4 regions of the Streptosporangium sp. H13245 genome follow, and region 2 is predicted to be linked to each of the others. Evidence: riboswitches for the same ligand, from Rfam matches in the RefSeq annotation. Region 2 holds a riboswitch; each other region holds the start of a gene.
The links. A riboswitch is a leader RNA that binds a small molecule or an ion and turns the genes downstream of it on or off. The one in region 2 is predicted to bind cyclic di-AMP.
Positions count from the first base shown of each region.

Region 1: it holds a riboswitch for cyclic di-AMP, as region 2 does, so the genes downstream of both, ACW9TB_RS33090 (coiled-coil domain-containing protein) here and ACW9TB_RS11405 (C40 family peptidase) in region 2, are expected to answer to the same signal.
Region 3: it holds a riboswitch for cyclic di-AMP, as region 2 does, so the genes downstream of both, ACW9TB_RS06600 (C40 family peptidase) here and ACW9TB_RS11405 (C40 family peptidase) in region 2, are expected to answer to the same signal.
Region 4: it holds a riboswitch for cyclic di-AMP, as region 2 does, so the genes downstream of both, ACW9TB_RS04910 (hypothetical protein) here and ACW9TB_RS11405 (C40 family peptidase) in region 2, are expected to answer to the same signal.

Region 1 covers NZ_JBSZKT010000038.1:16,811-22,149, reverse strand. Annotated here, with positions in the region: gene ACW9TB_RS33100 (DUF6461 domain-containing protein) at 1-260, shown strand, start outside; gene ACW9TB_RS33095 (hypothetical protein) at 602-844, shown strand; gene ACW9TB_RS33090 (coiled-coil domain-containing protein) at 943-1,917, opposite strand; cyclic di-AMP (ydaO/yuaA leader) riboswitch at 1,921-2,057, opposite strand; gene galT (galactose-1-phosphate uridylyltransferase) at 2,130-3,209, opposite strand; gene ACW9TB_RS33080 (DeoR/GlpR family DNA-binding transcription regulator) at 3,206-4,006, opposite strand; gene ACW9TB_RS33075 (HD domain-containing protein) at 4,093-4,689, opposite strand; gene ACW9TB_RS33070 (50S ribosomal protein bL37) at 4,903-4,980, shown strand; gene ACW9TB_RS33065 (TIGR03086 family metal-binding protein) at 4,999-5,339, opposite strand, start outside.
Region 2 covers NZ_JBSZKT010000004.1:346,467-351,805, reverse strand. Annotated here, with positions in the region: gene ACW9TB_RS11410 (helix-turn-helix domain-containing protein) at 923-1,123, shown strand; gene ACW9TB_RS11405 (C40 family peptidase) at 1,317-2,366, opposite strand; cyclic di-AMP (ydaO/yuaA leader) riboswitch at 2,372-2,521, opposite strand; gene ACW9TB_RS11400 (amino-acid N-acetyltransferase) at 2,859-3,500, shown strand; gene ACW9TB_RS11395 (RDD family protein) at 3,729-4,883, shown strand.
Region 3 covers NZ_JBSZKT010000002.1:592,794-598,132, forward strand. Annotated here, with positions in the region: gene ACW9TB_RS06590 (branched-chain amino acid aminotransferase) at 1-967, opposite strand, end outside; gene ACW9TB_RS06595 (3-isopropylmalate dehydrogenase) at 1,140-2,186, opposite strand; cyclic di-AMP (ydaO/yuaA leader) riboswitch at 2,327-2,560, shown strand; gene ACW9TB_RS06600 (C40 family peptidase) at 2,548-3,162, shown strand; gene serA (phosphoglycerate dehydrogenase) at 3,661-5,250, opposite strand.
Region 4 covers NZ_JBSZKT010000002.1:188,077-193,415, forward strand. Annotated here, with positions in the region: gene ACW9TB_RS04895 (roadblock/LC7 domain-containing protein) at 1-162, shown strand, start outside; gene ACW9TB_RS04900 (hypothetical protein) at 205-576, shown strand; gene ACW9TB_RS04905 (alpha/beta fold hydrolase) at 653-1,513, opposite strand; gene ACW9TB_RS04910 (hypothetical protein) at 1,631-2,485, opposite strand; cyclic di-AMP (ydaO/yuaA leader) riboswitch at 2,743-2,892, opposite strand; gene ACW9TB_RS04915 (DUF4253 domain-containing protein) at 3,126-3,872, opposite strand; gene ACW9TB_RS04920 (carbohydrate ABC transporter permease) at 4,100-4,939, opposite strand; gene ACW9TB_RS04925 (carbohydrate ABC transporter permease) at 4,936-5,339, opposite strand, start outside.

The sequences.
Region 1 (5,339 bases), on a different contig from region 2:
ACGACGACACCACCCGGCGGCGGGAGGTCCGCCGCCAGGTCGCCTTACTGCGCGACGACGTCTCACGAGAACCTGGCCCGGACTGGACACCGCGCCGTGCGGCCGTGAAGGTGCTGTTGGACGCGCTGGGAGACGACCTCACCAAATCCGCGGACGCGGTCGCGGGCCACGCCTACATGGGGCATCTCACCGACGATCAAAAAACCATCGTCGTCATCATGAAGCGGTGCCTGCATCGAATCAGCCGCGCGGCGTCCTGAACGCGTGGCTGGTTGACCTGTTCGACGCCAAAACGCAGGAAATAGCTCTGACCTATGGTTGACCGGGCCCCCGCCGATACTGATTGACAAATCCCGAGACATCCTTGGTCCGTGAATCGGTACCTCGTATCGGCTGGCAGGGGTAAGTGGATTTCGATGGCGATCTGGAAGCCTTTCAAACGACTGATAGCCAAATGAGTCACAGTCTTGGTTCAGTCACCTCATGACAGCAGCCGCGTTCTATGCGGCTGTTTCCGATCTCGACCGCACCGAAGATCACGCCGTGGTCGGTGAAGTAGGTGAAGACCGTCGCCGGTGCCGTCGCACGACGTTACAAGGTCATGGTTCAGGCGGCTGCGACGCTCGGGTTCCGTCAAGGTGAGGCGTTCGGCCTGGCCGTCGACTTCACCTGGGAGCCGATCCTGACCGAGGCGGGCACCCCGACGATCCGCGAGAACGGCTTCCACATGCTCCGGCCATTTCGCCTTGGGGCTCCTGGAGCGGGGGTGTCCATCAAGGCCGTGGCCGACCTCCTCGGGCACGCCGACCCCGGGGACCTACACGCACCCGATGGCCTCCGGTGAGGACCGCATGGCAGGTCACCGAAGATGCGTGGGCGACAGGCCAACGTGCCCTGAGAGGGACCTGCAGCAAGATCACCACAGGTCAGAAGCCCGGCAGCTCAGTACATCGAGATGTGCGGATGGTCGAAGTGGTTGGCCGTGACGCCGCCGCGGTTCGACATGAAGTTCCAGCCGGAGCCGTGGTTGATGCGCTGGCGCCAGATCACGTACTTCACGCCGAGCTTGGCCTTGTTCTTGATGGCCCACGCGGCGATCTCGTCGCCCAGCGCGACGTTGGCGGCCGAGGGCATCGTGCCTCCGGCGCTCATCATGAAGTCGCAGGCGCGGCCCAGGGGGTGCTCGCCGCCGTCGTTGGCCGACCGGTAGCAGCCGACCGAGTACGGGAGGCTGAAGCGCCTCATGACGGCGTCGCGCATGATCCGGGTGCGGTCGGTGATGTTGTCGGCGCCGGTGGGGAGCTGCGGGGCCCAGCTGCCGTCGGAGCGGCGGCCGGAACCGGTGGGGGCGAGCCGGTCGAGTTTGTCCTTCATGTCGCGGATCACGTCTTCGGCCTCCTCGCGCTGCTCCTCCACCTCCTTGACCTCGTCGCCGATCTCGTCGGTGAGCCTGGCGGCCGTCTCGGACGCCTTCTTCCTGCGTTCGAGGCTGCCGGCGAAGCCCTCCAGGTGGGCGCTCTGCTGGGCGGTGAGCTGCTCCATCACCGCGGCGGCGCCCATGTCGCCGGAGAACATCAGCGCGGGCAGCCCCCCGCCACTGCTCTGGTAGCGGAGCTGGACGATGGTGTCGACCTGCCGCTTGGCCTCGACGTAGGTCCTCTCGGCCTTCTCCACGTTCTGCTTGGCGACGGTCTCGGCCTTCTGCGCCTTCTTGAGGGACTCGCGGGTGGCCGCGTAGGTCTCGATCAGCCTGTCGACCTTCTTGCCGAGTTTGGCCAGGTCGGCGCGGAGCTTGGCCTCGGTGGGCTTGGGCTCCGCGCTTCCCGCCGTGGGGGCGCCGATGGCGAACGCGGCGATCGAGCCCAGGCAGAGGACCAGAGCCGCGTGCCGACGGAACGTGGGGGACGGGGCCGCCACGAACTCTCCTCTCCTTCCGCCTACCGGGTTAGCTGACGGGTTCGGGCTGGAGGAAGCCCTTCCACCGAAGTGGTTTCACCCCAGGTGCGGTGGTTCCCCGGTTCCCGGGCAAGGCGCCCGGGATTAGGCAAATCAGCGTTTACAGCTGATGTGGGAAGGATAGTAGTGGTAAACAGCAGGTCATGCGACCTCAAGACGAGACCAAGCGGTAATCAGTTCGTGATAACAGAGCGCAGCAGATGTGCAGTCCCCTCGGGCGACACGTCGTTCACGAAGGCACCCATCGCCGACTCCGACCCGGCGAGGTATTTCAGCCTGTCCGGCGCGCGGCGGACGCTGAACAGCTCCAGGTGCGCGTACGACAGGTCGCGGCCGGTGGAGACCGGCGCCTGGTGCCAGGCCGCGACGTACGGCATGGGCACGCCGAACAGCCCGTCGAGGCGGCGGAGCACGTCGGTGTAGAGGGGACCGAACGCCGCGCGCTCCGCGGCGTCCAGCGCGACCAGGTCGGGGACCCGGCGGTGCGGGTAGAGGTGGACCTCCACGGGCCAGCGCGCCGCGGCCGGGACGAAGGCCGTCCAGTGCTCGTTCGAGCCCACCACCCGGATCCCGGCCTCCCGCTCCGCGGCCAGGACGTCGGCGAACAGGTTGCCGCCGGTCCGCTCCCGGTGACGCCCGGCCGCCCCGAGGGTGAGCCTGGTGCGCGGGGTCACGTAGGGGTACGCGTAGATCTGGCCGTGCGGGTGGGCCAGGGTGATGCCGATCTCGGCTCCCCGGTTCTCGAAGCAGAACACCTGCTCCACGCCGGGCATCGCCGACAGCTCCGCCGTACGGTCGGCCCAGGCCTCCACGACCAGCTCGACCCGCTCGGGGGAGAGCCGGGAGAAGGAGGAGTCGTGCTCGGAGGTGAAGCAGACCACCTCGCACCTGCCGATCCCCGGCCGGACCTCGCTCAGCCCCCCGATCTCCCGGTGCTCGCCCGGCTGGGCGGAGAACGAAGGGAACCGGTTCTCGAAGACCACCACGTCGTAGCCGGGGGAGGGGACCTCGGTGAGGTTGCCGGGGGTGGAGGGGCAGAGCGGGCACTCACCGGCCGGGGGCAGGAAGGTGCGGCCCTGGCGGTGCCCGGCCACCGCGATCCACTCCTCGGTGAGCGGGTCGTAGCGCAGCTCGGAGGCGGCGGGACGGGGCGGCAGGTCACGCCGGTCGACCGCCCCTCGGTCGGCGTCGTCGCGCCGGTCGAAGTAGAAAAGCTCCCGGCCGTCGGCCAGGTGGGTGATCGTACGCTTCATCGGCCGGCGATCTCGCTCTCCCGCTGGGGCTCCGTGACGATCAGCTCGCCCACCGAGGCGGCGAGCTCCTCGCGGGCCTCGCCGGTCAGGCCGGAGTCGGTGACCACGACGCGGGCCTCGGCCAGCCCGGCGATCGTGCTGATGCCGACCGTGCCCCACTTGGTGTGGTCGGCGAGCACCACCAGGCGGTGCGCGGAGGCGACCAGCTCGCGGTTGGTCTCGGCCTCAAGCAGGTTGGGCGTGGTGAACCCGGCGCGGGTGCTCATCCCGTGCACGCCGAGGAAGAGGGTGTCGACGTGGAGCCCGCGGATCGCCGAGACCGCGACCGGGCCGACCAGGGCGTCGGAGGGGGTACGGACCCCGCCGGTCAGCACGACCGTGCGGTCGGCCCTGGGGGAGCGGTGGAAGACGTCGGCGACCCGGACCGAGTTGGTGATCACGGTCAGCTCGGGCACGTCGGTCACGTGGTGGGCGAGCGTCCAGGTCGTGGTCCCCGCGGAGAGCGCGATGGCCGTGGCGGGCCGGACGAGCCGGGCGGCGTGCTGGGCGATCGTCTCCTTCTCCGCCTGCTGGCGCGCCGACTTGGCGGCGAAGCCCGGCTCCTCGGTCGAGCCGGGCCCGGCGGCGGTGGCCCCGCCGTGGACCTTCTCCACCAGGCCGCGCTCGGAGAGCACCTCAAGGTCGCGCCGGATCGTCATGTCGGAGACGCCGAGCTCCCGGACGAGGTCGGCGACCCTGACGCCGCCGCTGCTGCGCACCCTCTCCAGGATCGCCTGCTGCCGCTGCTGGGCAAGCATTGACTCACTCCCCTTAATCCACCAGATTCCACCAAATTACCACGGGCAGGGTCGGTAAAAGCTGTTGGATCGTGGTGACTAACCGCTCACAGTCGGCCAAGCTCCGCCGTGATGTTGGCCCTCGCCACCTCCTCCAGGTCGGCGACGCGGAAGATCGTCGGCAGGTCGAGCAGCGAGCGCAGCACGGCGGCCCTCCCGGCCCTGAACGCGTCGTCGGGGACGAAGCCGTACTCCTCGCGCACGGCCGCCGCGTAGGCGGCGTAGACCTCGGGGGACGCGCCCAGGATCGCCAGGTCCGCGTCGGACAGCACGGCCCCGTCCGCGTCGTCGGGCGCGGGGTCGTGCGTGACGGTCAGCCTGACCAGCCGGGCGACCGTCGCCACGGCCTCCGAGGGCATCCCCAGCTCCGGCAGCGCGCGCTCGGCCAGCCCCGCGCTCCGCTCCTCGTTGTCGCCGCGCCTCGGGTCGTAGACGGCGTCGTGGAACCAGGCCGCCAGCCGTACGAGGTCCGGGTGCCCGGCGTGATCCGCCAGGGCGTCGACGTGGGTGAGCACGGCCTCCAGGTGGGCGGTCGTGTGGTACCTGCGGTGCGGCTCGTCGTACCGGGTGATCAGTTCGCGGCCGAGGGGGTCGGCCCCGGGACCGGCCAGGGATCGCCAGCGGGCCATCAGCTTCTCGCTCATGTCACGGAGCCTAGGACCCGAGGGGCACCGGCCGACGAACGCCAAGGCCGGGGAAAAGCCGGGGAAACACGGTTCACCGGAGCCGGGCGGATCGTCGTCCGGGCCTTGTGCGCCGGGCGTTCCGGGAGGAACGTGAAGGTCTGGGCGGGGTGACGGCGGGTCCCCTACGGACCCGCGGGAGCCCCGGAGAGCCTCGGCGAAGGGGTGGTCGGCATGGGCAGACGAGCACGCAAGGCCAGGGCCCGCAAGAAGCGCAGGGCCAACCACGGCAGGCGGCCCGCGGCCGGCTAGCCGTACCGGCCCCGGAGGTCAGGCGCGGCGGCCCCAGGAGGCCAGCAACCGGGCCTGCGCGTCGGCTTCAGAGGCGTCGGAGGTGTCGGAAATATCGGAAGTGTCGCCGGTATCAGAGGTGTCGGAGGCGTCGTCGGTGTCCGAGGGCGCCTCCCGGTGCTCTCCGGCGGCCGAGGTCTGCCGGTAGCCGGGCTCCGCGTCGCTGAACCAGGCGGAGCAGGCCTCGACCAGCTCGGGATCGAGCCGCTCGTCGGCACCGATGGCGCGGGCCAGGTCCCACGTGTGGATCAGCGCGTCGGCGAACAGCTCGGTGACGTACTCCCGGCCGGGCACGTCGCCGAACGGCAGGTGGACGAGGG
Region 2 (5,339 bases):
GGCGCGTCGAGGGCGAGCGTCCCGGCCGCGCTTTCGCGGGCGGCACCCTCTTGCGCTGGGACGCCGCTAGGTCCGGTGAGCGTCCCGGCCGCACCGGGCGGCGCCTCTCGCGATCCCGCGCGGTTTTCGAGGAGCCGTACGGCCGGGGCACGGCGGGGCGGTTCGTCGATCGTCTCCGGGCCGTTCCCCTGAGGAGGCGGCTCGGGGCGGCGTGGCGGAGCGGCGCCGGGCCCCACCCCCGCGGATCCGCGGGGGTGGGGGTCCCCGTACGGCGTGCGGGGGGAGGCGGGGCGGGCAGGGCGAAACCGGTGGGCCGGAAACGGTCGTCGCGCCCGGGGTTCCCCGCAATGGCGGACGCCTTTTCGTGTGGTGCGGAAATCCATTTACAGCACGTCCAATATCGCTCGGCACCCCATCGCTGCCGCGCGATACTTCGCGAATGCCGCAAAGCTGCTCCCTTGACCCTCATATTTCCGTGTTTTCCGCGGGGTGCCGTCAAGGCGCTGAGTGACCGTGGTCGCCCGAAGAGTATCTGGAAGAGATCGGTTTTTCCGAGAAATGCGGGCGGGCCGGATCCCCGAGGGGCCGGCTCCGGCACGCCCGGTGGTTCCGGCGAAACCTTGTTCTGCCGGGGCTTCGATCGCCGCAGCCAGGGGGGGCTTGCCGGCTCGTGCCTGGGCTTGATCATGACATAGCCGCAAAGGCACTGACATATCATGAGTACTTCATGTAGCGCCTACTATGTCAATACTGGACGCACGTTATGAAGAGCGGAACTTGACGACCTTTGAACAAGGCGTTTACCGTTCCTGGCGGACGGTATTCATTTCCGGCGTCTCGCACCCGGTTTCCAGAGTGGGGGGAGTGACTCTTGATGGCATATCCAGAAGTGGATTCACGCCATGGCGACAGCCCCCTGGGCATGAGCGATATCGGTCTCAGCGACGACGACCTCGTGCTGCTGGCTGAGCTCGCCAAAGGTGTCACGGTCGATCGGGTGGGCCGTCGCCTCGACATCAGCGGGCGGACCGTCAGGCGCAGGCTGAGAGGCATCTGCGACCGCATCGGTGTCGCCACGGCGATCGAGGCCGTGGCCTGGGCCGCCCGCCGCCGCCTGATCTGACACACCGCCGCGTGTCCGGCAGGTCGGGCCGGACACGCGTGCGGTCCAGGCGCCGTTCAACCGGCGACGCCTCCGGGTGCGTTCAGCCGACGACGCGAACGCTTTCGAGCGCGTCCAGCCGGTGACCCCTCCGGATGCGTTCAGCCGGTGACCCCTCCGAGCACGTTCAGCCGACGACGCGGACATTTCCGGATCAGCCTGCGATGCGGACGCCTCCGGCGAAGGGCCGGTTGTCGATCGTGGCGATGTGGACGACGTCACCCGTCTGGGGCGCGTGGATCATCAGGCCCGCGCCGATGTAGATCCCGACGTGGTGCAGGTCGCTGTAGAAGAAGACCAGATCGCCGGGACGCAGCTCGTCCCTGCCGACGTGGGTGCCCGCGGTCCACTGGTCGCCGGTGTAGTGCGGCAGGCTGATGCCGACCTTCTGGTAGGCCCACATGACCAGCCCGGAGCAGTCGAAGGAGTTGGGACCCTCGGCGCCCCAGACGTACGGCTTGAGCTGCTGGGTGAGCGCCCAGCGGGTGGCCTCCGCGGCCTTGCCGCTGCCCACGATGGGCACGTTGGTCCGCACCCGGGCGCCCCTGTTGCTGACGGCCCTGCTGCGCACCTCGCTGAACAGGTTGCTCTCGACCCGCGCGACCAGCCGCTCGATCCTGGTCCGGTTGCCGTCGATCTCCGCCAGGAGCTTCTTGACCTCGGAGGTCCTCGCCTTGGCCCCGGCCTGCGCCCGCTCGGCGGCCTCGATCGCGCGGGCCACCTGGGCGACCTCCTCGCTCTGCTGCTGCTGGAGCGCGTAGTTGGTGGTCGCCTGGTCGAGGAAGGTGTCGGGGTCCGTCGCCTGCGTGAAGGCGAGCCCGGAGTTCAGGCCGCCCGACATGTAGGTGCTCTGCGCCAGGAGGGTGGCCTTGGTGCGGCGGGACGCCAGCTCGGACTCGCTCGACGCGAGGGTCTTCTTGGCGCTCTCCGCGGCCCGCTGGGCCTGCTTGAGCTTGACCCGCTCGCCGTTGTACCGCTCGGCGAGGGTGCCGATCTCCTCGTGCAGCTTCTCGGCCTGCTTGGCCAGCTGCTGGAGGCTGGGCTCGGGGTCGGCGGTGGCCGACATCAGCGGCGTGCCGAGGGTGAGGGTGGCGAATGCCAGGCCGATCACCGCCATGCGGCGGCGCAGCCCTCGCGGCGCGCGTTCTCGACAGCGGGCGTCGTCGCCCGCGTGCTTTCCTCCGCGGTCGCGCGTGCGCTTCACCAACAGGCTCCTCTCCTCGGCCGCCTACCGGGTTAGCTGACGGGTTCGGGCCGGAGGCAGCCCTACCGGGTGCGCCGGTGGCACTCGGATTCACCCCGGAGGACTGTGGTGGGTCCCCGGTTCCCCCTCGGCGGGGGATTCGGCGGGTCAGGCTTTTTACGTCTCTGACATCGAGCACGGAGATTAGTGCACCCGTGGTTCCTGCTCAACCAGAACTGCGAATTCAGTAGAGGTTTCGCAACTGAAATGTCACGGAAAGATCACATGGCAATATGATCAACATGGCCATTACGCTGGCTTTACCGCCCAGGTGACGGGTGTGGCGAAGGTCTTCCCAGGTCCGGGACCGTGCCAAAGGTGAATCTCGGCACATGGGAGGCACCGTGCGCTCGGTGTGGTAAAGCGATCACCAAGGGTCACGTGGGGGCTGTGGGCTGCGAGTTAAGGATGAGCCGTAATTGAAGAGCGGCGAGGGACGTACGCTGAACGGTCATGGAGCAGCTTGCTGAGCATTCTCCCGTACCGGCTCGTGCCCCCGGCGAAGGGGAGCGGCGCGCCGAATCCGAGGGAGCCTCGCCCGTGCCCGGCGCGGGCCCCGAGATCACGGTCCGCCGCGCCCGCACCCCGGACGTCCGCGCCATCAGGCGGCTCGTCGACACCTACGGCGGCGTCGGCCCGCGCCTGCTGGAGAAGGCCACCGTCACCCTGTACGAGGACGTCCAGGAGTTCTGGGTCGCCACCGACGCGGAGGGCGCGGTCATCGGCTGCGGGGCGCTCCACGTCCTCTGGGAGGACCTGGCCGAGATCCGCACCGTCGCCGTCGATCCGGACCGCAGGGGAATGGGGATCGGCCACCGGATCGTCTCCGCGCTCATTCGCACGGCCGTCGAACTGGGCCTGCGCCGGGTCTTCTGCCTGACCTTCGAGCTCGACTTCTTCGCCCGGCACGGATTCCGGGAAATCCAGGGCACTCCCGTCGCCCCCGCGGTCTACGCCGAGCTTCTCGCCTCCTACGACGAGGGTGTGGCGGAGTTCCTCGACCTGGAGCACGTCAAGCCCAACACCCTGGGAAACTCCCGGATGCTGCTGCACCTGACACGTGAGCCCGACTCCGATGACTTTGGAGCTGACTGATCGGAAAGGTGACTGTCGATACCTATGTCGATACCTTGTGCAGCAGCAAGCATGTGCGTCTGACATTTGCCACATGCGCAGTCTAAGTGAGGTGACGCGGTGAGCACCGGACAGCCGCCGTATCCACAGGATGATCCCGACCGCGATCGCACACCGTCGGGGCACCCGGATTACGGACAGCACAACGCGGGTCGAGCCGCTGGCGAACTCGACCCCGACGTGACAGTTGTGGGATATCGGTCGGAGGCCTCACAGCCGAACACCGGCCCAGGACAGAGCCAGCCCGGTTACGGCCAGCAGGGCTACGGACAGCAGGGCTACGGACAGCAGGGCTACGGCCAGCAGCCCGGTTACGGGCAGCAGCAGGGCTACGGCCAGCAGTCCGACTACGGACAGCAGCAGGGCTACGGTCAGCAGGGCGGGACCGGCGCGTACGGACAGCAGGGTGGGACGGGCGCGTACGGTCAGCAGCCCGGCTACGGCCAGCAGGCGTCCCACGAGCAGTCCGGCTACGGGCAGGGTTACGGCCAGCAGGGCGGGACCGGCGCGTACGGACAGCAGCCCGGCTACGGCCAGCAGGCGTCCCACGAGCAGCCCGGCTACGGGCAGCAGTCTCAGCCCGGTTACGGCCAGCAGCCCGACTACGGTCAGCAGCAGGGCTACGGCCAGCAGCCGGGTTACGGCCAGCAGCAGCCCGGCTACGGCCAGCAGTCCCAGCCCGGTTACGGCCAGCAGCCCGACTACGGTCAGCAGCCAGGGTACGGCCAGCAGCAGGGCTACGGTCAGCAGCCCGACTACGGGCAGCAGCAGGGCTACGGCCAGCAGCAGCCCGCGTACGGGCAGCAGGGCTACGGCCAGCCGTACGGCGGTCCCCCCGGGGCGCCCGCCCCGCTCGCCGAGTGGTGGCAGCGCCTGGTGGCGAGGATCGTCGACGGGGTCATCCTGGCGATCCCGCTGTTCATCGTCAACACGGTGATCACCGCGCTGGTCGTGACGGCTCCCACCTTCAACGGCACGACGATCACGGAGGGGGGCGGCTACTTCCTCGCCGCCCTGCTCACCGCCCTGATCACCGCGGCCATCTACGTGGCCTACGAGTTCTTCATGCTCAGCCGGGGCGGGCAGACGGTCGGCAAGATGGTCCTGGGCATCAAGGTCGTTCCGGTCGGCAGCGCCCTGCCGCCCGGCGGGCTCGGTTCCGACGCGGCGGTCAAGCGCGCCGGCGTGCTCTGGGGCCCCTACGGCCTGACCTGGATCCCGTTCCTGGGATTCGTCGCCTACATCTTCTATGTCGTCAACGTCCTGTGGCAGCTGTGGGACAAGCCGCTGCAGCAGGCCCTGCACGACAAGGTGGCCGGGACGGTCGTCGTCAAGATCAAGTAGTTCCCTGAATAACGGGGCCGGCGGTTCAACCGCCGGCCCCGTTTTCGTGCGCGGGCGAGAAAACGGGGGGCCATAGGGGCCCGTAAGGGGCTCGGGTCCGGGGTCACGGAAGCCGCAAAACCATTTGCCGCGCCCTGAGCAACGTGGGGGAACTTATGACCGAGTCTCGGCCCGCTCGCCGGAATATTCGCGTACGGTGCCCACAACGGGCTCACAGGCGCCCGTGGGTCTCCTATGAGGCGTCAATGCCGGATCCACCCCCGTCGGGGGTTCGCGCACTACTCGCCGAATGGTCGGCTCGGCGTGCCTCCGGCATCCTCGGTGACCCCGCGCCGGATTCTCTTCTTCGCCTTCCGTCGCGTGTTCAGGACGGTCGGTGAAGGCCTTCTTACGGATCCGGATCGGGGACGCGTGGTGTTGGCGGGGTTGTCCGAGGGGCCCATCGTCTTTGGTGGT
Region 3 (5,339 bases), on a different contig from region 2:
CGCCCTTGACCGAGCCGACCGGGGTGACGACCGCGGCGGTGCCGCAGGCGAAGACCTCGGTGAGCTCGCCCGTCTCGCAGCCTCGCTGCCACTCCTCGACCGACAGGCGCCCCTCCTCGGCGTGCAGGCCGAGGTCGGAGGCGAAGGAGAGGATCGAGTCGCGAGTGATGCCGGGCAGGAGCGTGCCGGTGAGCGCCGGGGTCAGCAGGCGGTCGCCGTAGACGAAGAACAGGTTCATCCCGCCCATCTCCTCGACATAGCGGTGCTCGCCCGCGTCGAGCCAGACCACCTGGTCACAGCCCTGCTCCACGGCCTGGCGCTGGGCCACGAAGGCCGCCGCGTAGTTGCCGCCGCACTTGGCGAAGCCGGTGCCGCCGGGGGCCGCGCGGGTGTACTCGGTGGAGAGCCAGACGGCCACGGCCTTCCCTCCCCCGAAGTAGGCCGCCGCCGGAGAGGCGATGACCATGTACCTGTAGGTCCTGGACGGGTAGTTGACGCCGAGCGCCGGCTGTGTGGCGATCATGAAGGGACGCAGGTAGAGGCTGTGCCCCGGGGTGGTCGGCACCCACTCGCGGTCGGTCTGGACGAGCAGCTCCAGCGACTCGACGAACGTCTCCTCGGGCAGCTCGGGCATGGCCATCCGCCGCGCGGAGGTGTTGAAGCGGGCGGCGTTGGCCTCCGGCCGGAAGGTCACGATCGTGCCGTTCTCCTGGCGGTAGGCCTTGAGTCCCTCGAAAAGCTCCTGCGCGTAGTGGAAGACCGACGTCGCGGGGTCGAGGCTGAGCGGGCCGTACGGCACGAGCCTGGCGTCGTGCCAGCCCTCCCCCTCGGTGTAGTCGATCGAGATCATGTGGTCGGTGAAGACCTGACCGAACCCCGGGCTCGCCAGTACCTGCTCGCGCTCTGCCGCGGTGCGAGCGTGGTCGGAGAGCTGCACGTCGAAGCTGAGCTTCTGAGCGGTGGTCATCGCAGGATCCTTCTCTTGGTGTCTGGCTTACCCTCTGGTCCATTCTGCGTCGGACCGGGTAACGGGAAACTACTCCATCCATGCCGAAAACCGGCAGTGCTGGAGAAACAAAAACGCGCCTGGCGGCTCGGGTGAGCCGCCAGGCGCGTCGGGGTCGAGGGAGGCGGCTTCCTCAGCCGGCTACTCGGGCGGTGATGTCGTCGCCGATCTCGTGGGTGGTCCGGCCGGCCCATCCGGCCAGCCGCTCGACCAGGTCGTCGGCGACGGCCTGCTCGACCCTGGCGGCCTCCTGGGCCATGCCGAGGTGGTCGAGGAGCATGGCGACCGACAGGATCGTCGCGGTCGGGTCGGCCTTGCCCTGGCCCGCGATGTCGGGGGCGCTGCCGTGGACCGGCTCGAACATGCTCGGCGCGGTGCGGTCGGGGTTGACGTTGCCGCTGGCCGCCAGGCCGATGCCACCGGCGATCGCCGCGCCGATGTCGGTGAGGATGTCGCCGAAGAGGTTGTCGGTGACGATCACGTCGAAGCGCTCCGGCTGGCTGACGAAGAACATCGAGGCCGCGTCGACGTGGCAGTAGTCGGTCTGGATGTCGGGATACTCCAGGCCGACCCGGTCGAAGGTGCGGGCCCAGAGGTCGCCGGCGTAGGTGAGCACGTTGGTCTTGTGGACCAGCGTCAGCTTCCTGCGGGGGCGGGCGAGCGCCTTGTCGAAGGCGTAGCGCACGACGCGCTCGACGCCGTAGGCGGTGTTCAGCGACTCCTGGGTGGCGATCTCCTGCGGTGTGCCCCGGCGCATGACGCCACCCGCTCCGGCGTACGGGCCCTCGGTGCCCTCGCGGACGACGATCATGTCGATGTCCTCGGGGCGGGCCTTGCCCAGCGGGGTCTGGACGCCGGGGAAGAGCTTGACCGGGCGCAGGTTCACGTAGTGGTCGAGCTGGAAACGGAGCTTGAGCAGCAGGTCGCGCTCCAGGATGCCCGGGGGCACGCTGGGGTCGCCGACCGCGCCGAGCAGGATCGCGTCGTATCCGCGTAGTTCGTCGAGGACCGGGTCCGGCAGGGTCTCACCGGTCTCGTGATAGCGCTTGGCGCCGAGGTCGTAGGTGGTGGTCTCCACCTTCGTGCCGACCGCTTCGAGGACCTTCAGCCCCTCGGTGACGACCTCGACTCCGATTCCGTCCCCGGGGATGACCGCCAGGCGAATGTTACGCGACTCCATGCAGGCACCCTACCGGTCCGTCTCGGTGATCGAACAACGGTCTCACTCCTCGGACGTGTCCGCGCGGCGGCACCCCTGATCGCTTTGTCCTTCTTTGCTCGGTATTGACCGTTTCGGGAGGTTTCGTTATGGTCCTCCCATTCATACCAATGCCTAATCCGTTCGGGCCATCCCCTTACCGGGCCCGTACGGAGCCGGGGAACCACTCTTTCCGGGATCCACCGGGCCCCCGGGAACCCCGCTCCTCCCCCGGAGCGCGTTCCCGCTCGCCATCACGTGGATTCCTTGGGGCGAATCAGCGCGTTCTCGCGCCGTAGGGCGGCCTCCACGCCCGAGCCCGACAGCTCACCCGGCCGGCCTTATGGAAGGAATCATCCTGTCCGGCACAGTTCTCCCCCGCGTCCTGTCCATCTCCGCCTCAATGATCGTCGCCGGTGCCGCGGTGTTCGCGACCTCGCCCGCCGCCCTGGCCGTCTCCCCTCCCCCCGCCCCCGGGCCCGCCGCGCTCAACACCCCCGCGTTGAAGCAGGCCCTGAAGGCCACGGCCGTCAAGCCCGCCTGGCAGAAGGCCGTGAACTGGGCCCTGTCCAAGCGCGGAACGCCCTACGTCTGGGGCGGCACCGGCCACGGCGACGGCGGCTTCGACTGCTCCGGCCTGATGCTCCGCGCCTACGGCGCCGCCGGGATCAAACTGCCCCGCGTCACCTACGACCAGTACGACGCGTTCTCCAAGAAGATCGCCTGGAAGGATCTCAAACCCGGCGACCTGGTCTTCTTCAGCGGCCTCGGCCACGTCGGCATGATCACGAAGCCCGGCTACATGGTCCACGCCCCGCAGACCGGCGACGTGGTCAAGGAGGAGAAACTCGACTCCTGGCGCCGCGACTCCTTCGCCGGCGCGGTGCGCCCCGACCCGCAGGGGGTTCAGCTGGCCAAGCGGGTCGAGCTCGCGACCGAGGTCGTGACCGGCGGATGAGACACGCCGGCGAACCACCCCCGGGAGGTCCTGAGGATCCCGGTGGCGGCGAGAACGGGTTCAGCGGGTGGGAGCACCGCCGTTGTCCCTGCGGTCCAGAGCGGTCTGGAGCGCGTCGATGGCCTCGTCCTCGGTCTCGTCGGGACGGTTCCAGGGATACATGTCGTACATGGCGAATCTCGTCTCGGTCGCATGCGAGCAAGGAAGGTGGTCGAGACTCCGGTCCGGACTCCAACCAGGCCTGATGTCGCGGGTCCGGATCACGGACCGGCGACGGGGGCTTGGGGCCGGCAAGCGCCACGGCACCGCGGCGAGTCGCCGGCCTGCCCCTGTCAGGCCCCGCCGCGGCAGGTAAGAACTACGAGAACCTGGCGCATTTCACTCCAGGTTACCTGGCCGCGGAAACGCCGTCTCGCCCGGCGTACGCACTTCTCACATGTTGAGACGAGCAGTGGCCGTCGCCCCGGCGCGGGGGCGGCGGCCACTGCGGTGGGACGGCTAGTCGGCGAGGTCGACCGAACGGCCGCTGTCGGCGCCGATCTCCGAGCCGATCTGGTCGATCACCTCGGCCGGGATGGCGGTGTCGACGGTGAGCGCGATGAGCGCCTTGCCGCCCTTGGCGTCCCGGGCCACCTGCATCGAGGCGATGTTGATCGAGTGGTCGCCGAGGATGCGGCCGACCACGCCGACGATGCCGGGGCGGTCGGTGTAGGTGAAGAACGACAGGTGGTCGGTCGGCTCGATCTCCATCTGGTAGCCGTTGACCTCGACGATCTTCGTGATCTGCCTCGGCCCGGACAGGGTGCCGGAGACCGAGATCGCGCGGCCGTCGGCGAGGACGCCGCGGACCGTCACGACGTTGCGCCAGTCGGGGCTCTCGGAGCTGGTGATCAGCTCGACCGACACGCCGCGGTCCTTGGCCAGCAGCGGGGCGTTGACGTAGGTGACCGAGTCTTCGACCACGTCGGTGAAGACGCCCTTGAGCGCGGCCAGCTCCAGCACGCGGACGTCGTGGGAGGCGATCTCGCCCCGCACCTCGACGTCGAGCTTGGTGGCGACCTCGCCCGCGAGGGCGGTGAACACCCGGCCGAGCTTCTCGGCCAGCGGCAGGCCCGGCTTGACGTCCTCGGCGACGGCGCCGCCCTGGACGTTGACCGCGTCCGGCACGAACTCACCGGCGAGGGCGAGCTTCACGCTGCGCGCGACCTGGGTGCCGGCCTTCTCCTGGGCCTCGTGGGTGGAGGCGCCCAGGTGCGGGGTGACGACGACCTGGTCGAGCTCGAAGAGCGGGCTGTCGGTGACCGGCTCCTTCGGGAACACGTCGATGCCGGCGCCGGCGACGCGGCCCTCCTTGATCGCGGAGTAGAGGGCGTTCTCGTCGATGATGCCGCCGCGGGCGACGTTGATGAGGCGCACGTTCGGCTTGACCGCGTGCAGCTCCCGCTCGCCGATGAGACCGATGGTCTCCTTGGACTTGGGCAGGTGCACGGTGATGAAGTCGGCCTCGCTCAGGGCCTCCTCCAGCGAGACCAGCCGGACGCCCATCTGCGCGGCGCGGGCCGGCTGCAGGTAGGGGTCGTAGGCGATCAGCTCGACACCGAATGGCTGGAGGCGCTGCGCGACCAGCTGGCCGATCTTGCCGAGGCCGAGGATCGCGACGACCTTCTCGTCGAGCTCCACGCCGGTGTACTTCGAGCGCTTCCACTCGCCGCCCTTGAGCGCGGAGTGCGCCTGGGCGACGTTGCGGGCGGAGGCGAGGATCAGGGCGACGGTGTGCTCGGCGGCGCTGGTGATGTTGGAGGTCGGCGCGTTGACGACCATGACACCGGCCTTGGTGGCGGCCTCCACGTCGACGTTGTCCAGGCCGACGCCCGCGCGGGCGACGACGCGGAGTTTGGGAGCGTTGGCGATCGCCTCCGCGTCGACCTGCGTGGCGCTGCGCACGATGAGCGCGTCCACGTCGGCGAGGGCGGGCAGGAACTGGGCACGGTCGGCGCCGTCGGTGTGGCGGACTTCGAAGTCCGCGCCCAGGACCGCGAGACCGGCCTCGGACAGTTCCTCAGCGACCAGTACGACGGGCTTGTTCACAGGCTGGATCCTTACTAGACGGTGAGGGTGCACGGACCTCACGTAGTCTATCGGCGCTTGTGAACGCGTTCACGAGTGTCCCGCGATCC
Region 4 (5,339 bases), on a different contig from region 2:
TCCGGTACCAACGGCTACGCGGCGTTCTACGCCGCCGGACCCAAGATCGTCCTCACGGTCCTGGCACGCCCGGGGACCAACCTCGGGCTGCTCCGGCTGGAGGGCCGCAAGACGGCGGACAGGCTGGCCGCGGTCAGCTCGCGCACCTCGATATCCCAGTGAATTCCAGTGAATTCCAGTGAATCCCAGTGATCGGAGACAGCAATGGGCAACATGGACATCTCGCTCAAGGAGATGATGACGATCGACGGTGCCATCGGCGCGGTCGTCGTCGACTACAACAGCGGGATGGCGCTGGGCGCGCTCGGCGGGTCCAAGGACCTCGACCTCCAGGTGGCCGCGGCGGGGAACACCGAGGTCGTCAAGGCCAAGCTCCGGACCATGGAGTCGCTCGGCCTCAAGGACGGCATCGAGGACATCCTCATCACGCTCGGTACGCAGTACCACATAATCCGCCCGATCTCGGGCCGGAGCGGCAAGGGGCTCTTCCTCTACCTGACTCTCGACCGGAACCGGGCCAACCTCGCGCTCGCGCGGCACGTCCTGCGCGGCATCGAGGAGAAGCTCGAAGTCTGACCCTCCGGTGCGGCCCGCGCCCCGGGAGGCACGGACCGCACCGGAGCCCACCGCACCGGAGGTCACGTACCGGAGGTCACCGTACTGAGTCCGCGGAGGTGGTGAGTTCGTCGATCGCGTCGGCGAAGGAGGGCCAGAGCTCGGCGGGCAGGTCGTGGCCCATGCCGGGGAAGGTGATCAGCCGGGCGCCGGGGATCGCGTCGGCGGTGGCGACTCCGGCGGGCAGCGGGACGAGCGGGTCGTCCTCCCCGTGCAGGACGAGAGCCGGAGTCGCGAGCTCCTTGAGCCGGGGCGCGCGGTCACCGGAGGCCATGATCGCGGCCACCTGCCTGGCCGTGCCCGCCGGGTCGTACGACCGGTCGTAGCCCAGCCCGGCGATCTCGGCGTTCCACTCCCGGTCGAACGGGTAGCCGGGCGAGCCGACGGCGGCGCAGTTGTCGAGGGCCCGCCGGATCGCGCTCTCGCGGTCGGGGGTGAAGGCGGGCATGAGCACGTCCGGGTCGGTCAGCAGGGCGGCCTGCGGGCTCGGCGTGGACATGATCGAGGTGAGGCTGCGCACCCGGTGCGGGTGGCGGATCGCGAGCGACTGCGCGATCATCCCGCCCATCGAGAGGCCGACCACGTGGGCGGTGTCCCAGCCGAGGGCGTCGAGCAGCCCGGCCGAGTCGTCGGCCATGTCACCCAGCAGGTAGGGGACCTCGCCGCTCCCGTCCAGGGCGGGCGTCCCCGCCTCGGTGAGGTGGGTGCTCTCGCCGCTGTCGCGGTTGTCGAAACGCACCACGTGGTACCCCCGGTCCGCGAGCAGCGCGCAGAACCTCCCGTCCCACTGGATCATCTGGCAGCCGAGGCCCGTGATGAGCAGGAGGGGGCGAGCCTCCGGAGAGCCGAAGGTCTCGTAGGCGATCTCGATGCCGTTCGCCGGGGCCCGCAGAGTCATGGCACTCCTACCGTTCGTGCTGGTTCTGCGGGACAGAATGCCATTCGGGGGAAAACACGACACCGGCGGGGTGTTCCCGCCGGTGTCCCGGGACCGCCTCACACGGACGTGAACGGGTCAGTTCTTCAGGGTCCCGAGCTTGGCGGCGTGGGCACCGGCGGTGGCCGCGGCGGCCGGGGTGCGCACGGAGGCGGACTCGACCATGACCTTGGGCTTGCCGATCCACGGCCGCGCCTCGGCGCTCACCCGCTGGGTCAGCAGGCCTATCCCCAGCTGCCTCGCCATCGCGAAGACGGTCGCCGGAGGCTGGGCCGGGGTGGTGTCCCTGCGGCCCCAGGCGCCGGTGGAGAAGGCCACGGGGTGGTTCTTGATCCCCGTGCCGTCGCCCCACTTGGTGACCACGTACTGGATGTCGATGTGGCCCATGCCGCCGTTGCCGTCCACGCCGAGCGTCCCGGCGTTGAACGTGCCGCCGGTCAGGTCGGCGAAGGTCTTGGCGTCGATGTCGATCATGACACCCTGGTTCGAGGGGTTGCCCGGACCTCGGTCGCCGACGAAGAACTTGGCCTTCTGTCCCTTGTAGAGGATGTAGCCCTCGGTGAGCAGGGGCCAGCTCGGGCTGGCGATCATGCCCTTCTGCATCGGCCTGCCGCTGGCGGGCAGTCCGGTGTCACCGGCCCGGCCGGAGGAGTCGTCCCAGAAGTAGGAGGCCGTGGTCGCCCCCTGGAGGAGAACGGCCTCGGCACCGGCCGGGGCGCCGACCGCGGGGTCGTCGGCGAGGCGGGTGGAGGCGGGGGTCGCCGAGGCGTGGGAGGGAAGTGCCAGGGCGACGGCGGCGGAGGTGAGGACACTCGCGCCGACGAGGGCGGCGGCGACGAGGCCGCGCCGGAGGGAGGCGTTCTTGTACGGGAGCTGTTCGCCCGGACAGGACTCGTTCAGGCTGTTCTTGCGCAGACCAAAGAAGGGGTGCATGGAGAAGTGGCTCTTTCGCGAGGGAACGGGGCAGCCAGGTGCCAACACCGAAGGGGTGCACCGGCGGGGACGCGCTCGTCGGAAAAGGGGCGTAGCCGGATCAGCCGATCGCTACGCGGAGCACGGTCCTGAGGGTGCCGCGATCAGACGCGGCGGAAGGTCAAGGAGGTCGGGGGGACGGGGCTGGCGTGAAAGCTCAGGTGGCCGGTGCGGACAGGGGGTCCACCGGCGTGGTGACGCGGTGATCCATGAGGGGGATCTCCTCTCCATCTCGTCTACCGGGTTAGCTGACGGGTTCGGGCGGTGGAGTTGCCCTACCGCCGCGCGGTCGCGGCGGATTCACCCCGGAAAAGTGGTTCCCCGGCTCCGGAGCCTCGCGGGCTCTCGGGATTCGACGTCGGCCGGCCGCTCCCTCTTGTGAAGGGCAGGTCGCCAACCGATAACAGTGGACACTACCTCCCAAAACGGACAAAGCAAAGCAAACGCCATGAAAACCCCAGAAGATCTACCTGCAAGCTTCAAGAAAGCCTCATCGACCACCCCGCCAGGCCAACACCCGCCCTACCCGCGCGAATGTCCTCCCCGTCGCGGCGATCCGCACAGGGAGCGGCAAGGCGGCTCGCGGGTCACCCCCGGCCGGTCAGTCCCACCAGAAGGACCAGGCGTTCCTGCCCTTGATCTGCTCGGCGTAGTCGACGAGGTTCCCCGCCCCCTGGATGATGCTGTCGGGGCAGAACGTCCAGTGCTCGGCGGCGACGTGCAGGGCGTGCTCGGAGGTCGTCGGGGGCGCGGCGACGCTGAGGTCGAGGGTGTTGAACCCCATGCCGACCACCCGCACCCCGAACCTGTCCTCCCAGCTCCGTACGACGGCCGCGAGCGGGACCATCCACTCGTTGTGGTTCAGGGCGCCCTGCCAGCCCATGACGGCGAGGGCGTCGGCCCCGCGCTCGACCGCGACGAGCCCGAGCGGGGTCCTGCGCTCGGCCACCAGCCCGGCGTACCAGTCGGCGACCACGCCGGGATCGGCGGCGAGCCTTCCCGACGGGGCCGGTCCCGGGCACTCGGGCCCGAAGGGGTCGAGGAGTTCGAGCTGGTCGAGGTTGGCCTTCGCGATCCAGTCGGACCACACCTCGGCCATGAACGCGGCGGCGTGGTAGTTGTCGATCTGGCTCGCGGTGTCCGGGGCGATCTGGCCCGCCGACCAGGGCTGCACGGAGTCCTCCAGCAGGACCGGCCACAGCCCGGACTGCTCGTGCTGGCCCCTCAGCCTGGCCCAGTACTCCCCCGAGACGGCCACCTCGCTGAGCCAGAACGCCGGACGGCGACGGACCGCGAGCTGAGCGTAACCGGGGTCGGGCCACACCACGTCTCCCGGCGGCAGGTCCACCGAGAGCCTCCGGCCTCCACTTCCGTCGCTCCCGCCGGTCCCCTCACCTCCGTCGGCGAACAGCTGGCCCAGAACTGGCGGAAGTTGCCCACGCTCGCAATCGCTCATCTCTACCGATCCGATCCTGACCACGGACCAATTTTGGCCTGTCAACCATCCCGAGGGACAGTTCTGCCCTGGTCCAGGCAAAAATTATCGGTATAGGGGAGAACGGAGCCGGGCGGGTGTCAGTCCTTCACCGCCCCGCCCAGGCCCGCGACCAGCCTGCGCTGGACGGCCACGAAGAAGATCAGCACGGGGACGGTCATCAGCGTCGAGGCCGCCATGATGCCGCCCCAGTCGTTCTCGTCGGGCTTGAAGAAGACCAGCAGGGCCGCGGGAAGCGTCTGGTTGTCCCTGGCCGAGATGATGAAGGTCCTGGCGAAGATGAAGTCGTTCCAGGCGGTGATGAACGAGAAGACGCTCGTGGCGACCAGTCCCGGCGCGACGAGCGGAAAGATGATCCGCCACAGGATCGTCGGCCGGCTCGCGCCGTCGATCATCGCGGCCTCCTCCAGCGTCTCGGGCACCGCGGCCACGAACCCCCGCATCATCCAGATCGCGAACGGCAGCGAGAACGCCAGGTGGACCAGGACGAGCGAGCCCAGGGTGTTGAGCCCCACCCCGGGCACCACCGCGCCGAGGTCGCGGACGAGGAAGAACAGCGGGATGGTGAGCGCCTCCACCGGCACCATCTGCGCCACCAGGAACATGATCAGCACGGTCGTACGGAACCGGAAGCGGAACCGGGTCACCGCGACCGCGGCGAGGAAGGCCACCAGCGCGGACAGGACGACGACCGTCAGGGCGACGCCCAGGCTGTTGAGGAAGTAGCGGCCGAAGTTCTCGCCGCCGAGCACCCGCAGGAAGTGGTCGAGGGTCGGCGCCAGGGTCCACGGGCGCACCTCCAGCGACTGGATCTCCCCGGTGGGCTTGAGCGCCGAGAGCACCATCCAGTAGATCGGGAAGAAGGTGACGAACGCGGTGACCAGCGCCACGACGTTGGCGGCCAGGCGGGACCTGCTCACAGCCTCTCCCCCGTACGGTAAAGGGCGCGGATGTAGAAGAGGGTGACCGCGAGCAGGATGAGGGTCGTCACGACGCCGATCGCCGCGCCGAGCCCGTACTCCGAGGAGCCGAACGCCGTCTGGTACGCGTAGACGTTGAGCACCGTGTTCTGTCCCGCTATCCCGCCGCCGTTGGTCATCACGTAGATCTGCGTGAAGATCTTGAAGTCCCAGATGACCGACTGGATGACCACGATCGTGATCAGCGGCCGCAGCATCGGCACGATGATCCGCCAGAACGAGCTCCACGCGGAGGCGCCGTCCAGGGAGGCCGCCTCCAGGACGGAGACCGGGACGGCCTGGATCCCGGCGTAGAGGGTCACCATGACGAACGGGAAGGAGTGCCAGACCACCGTGGCGC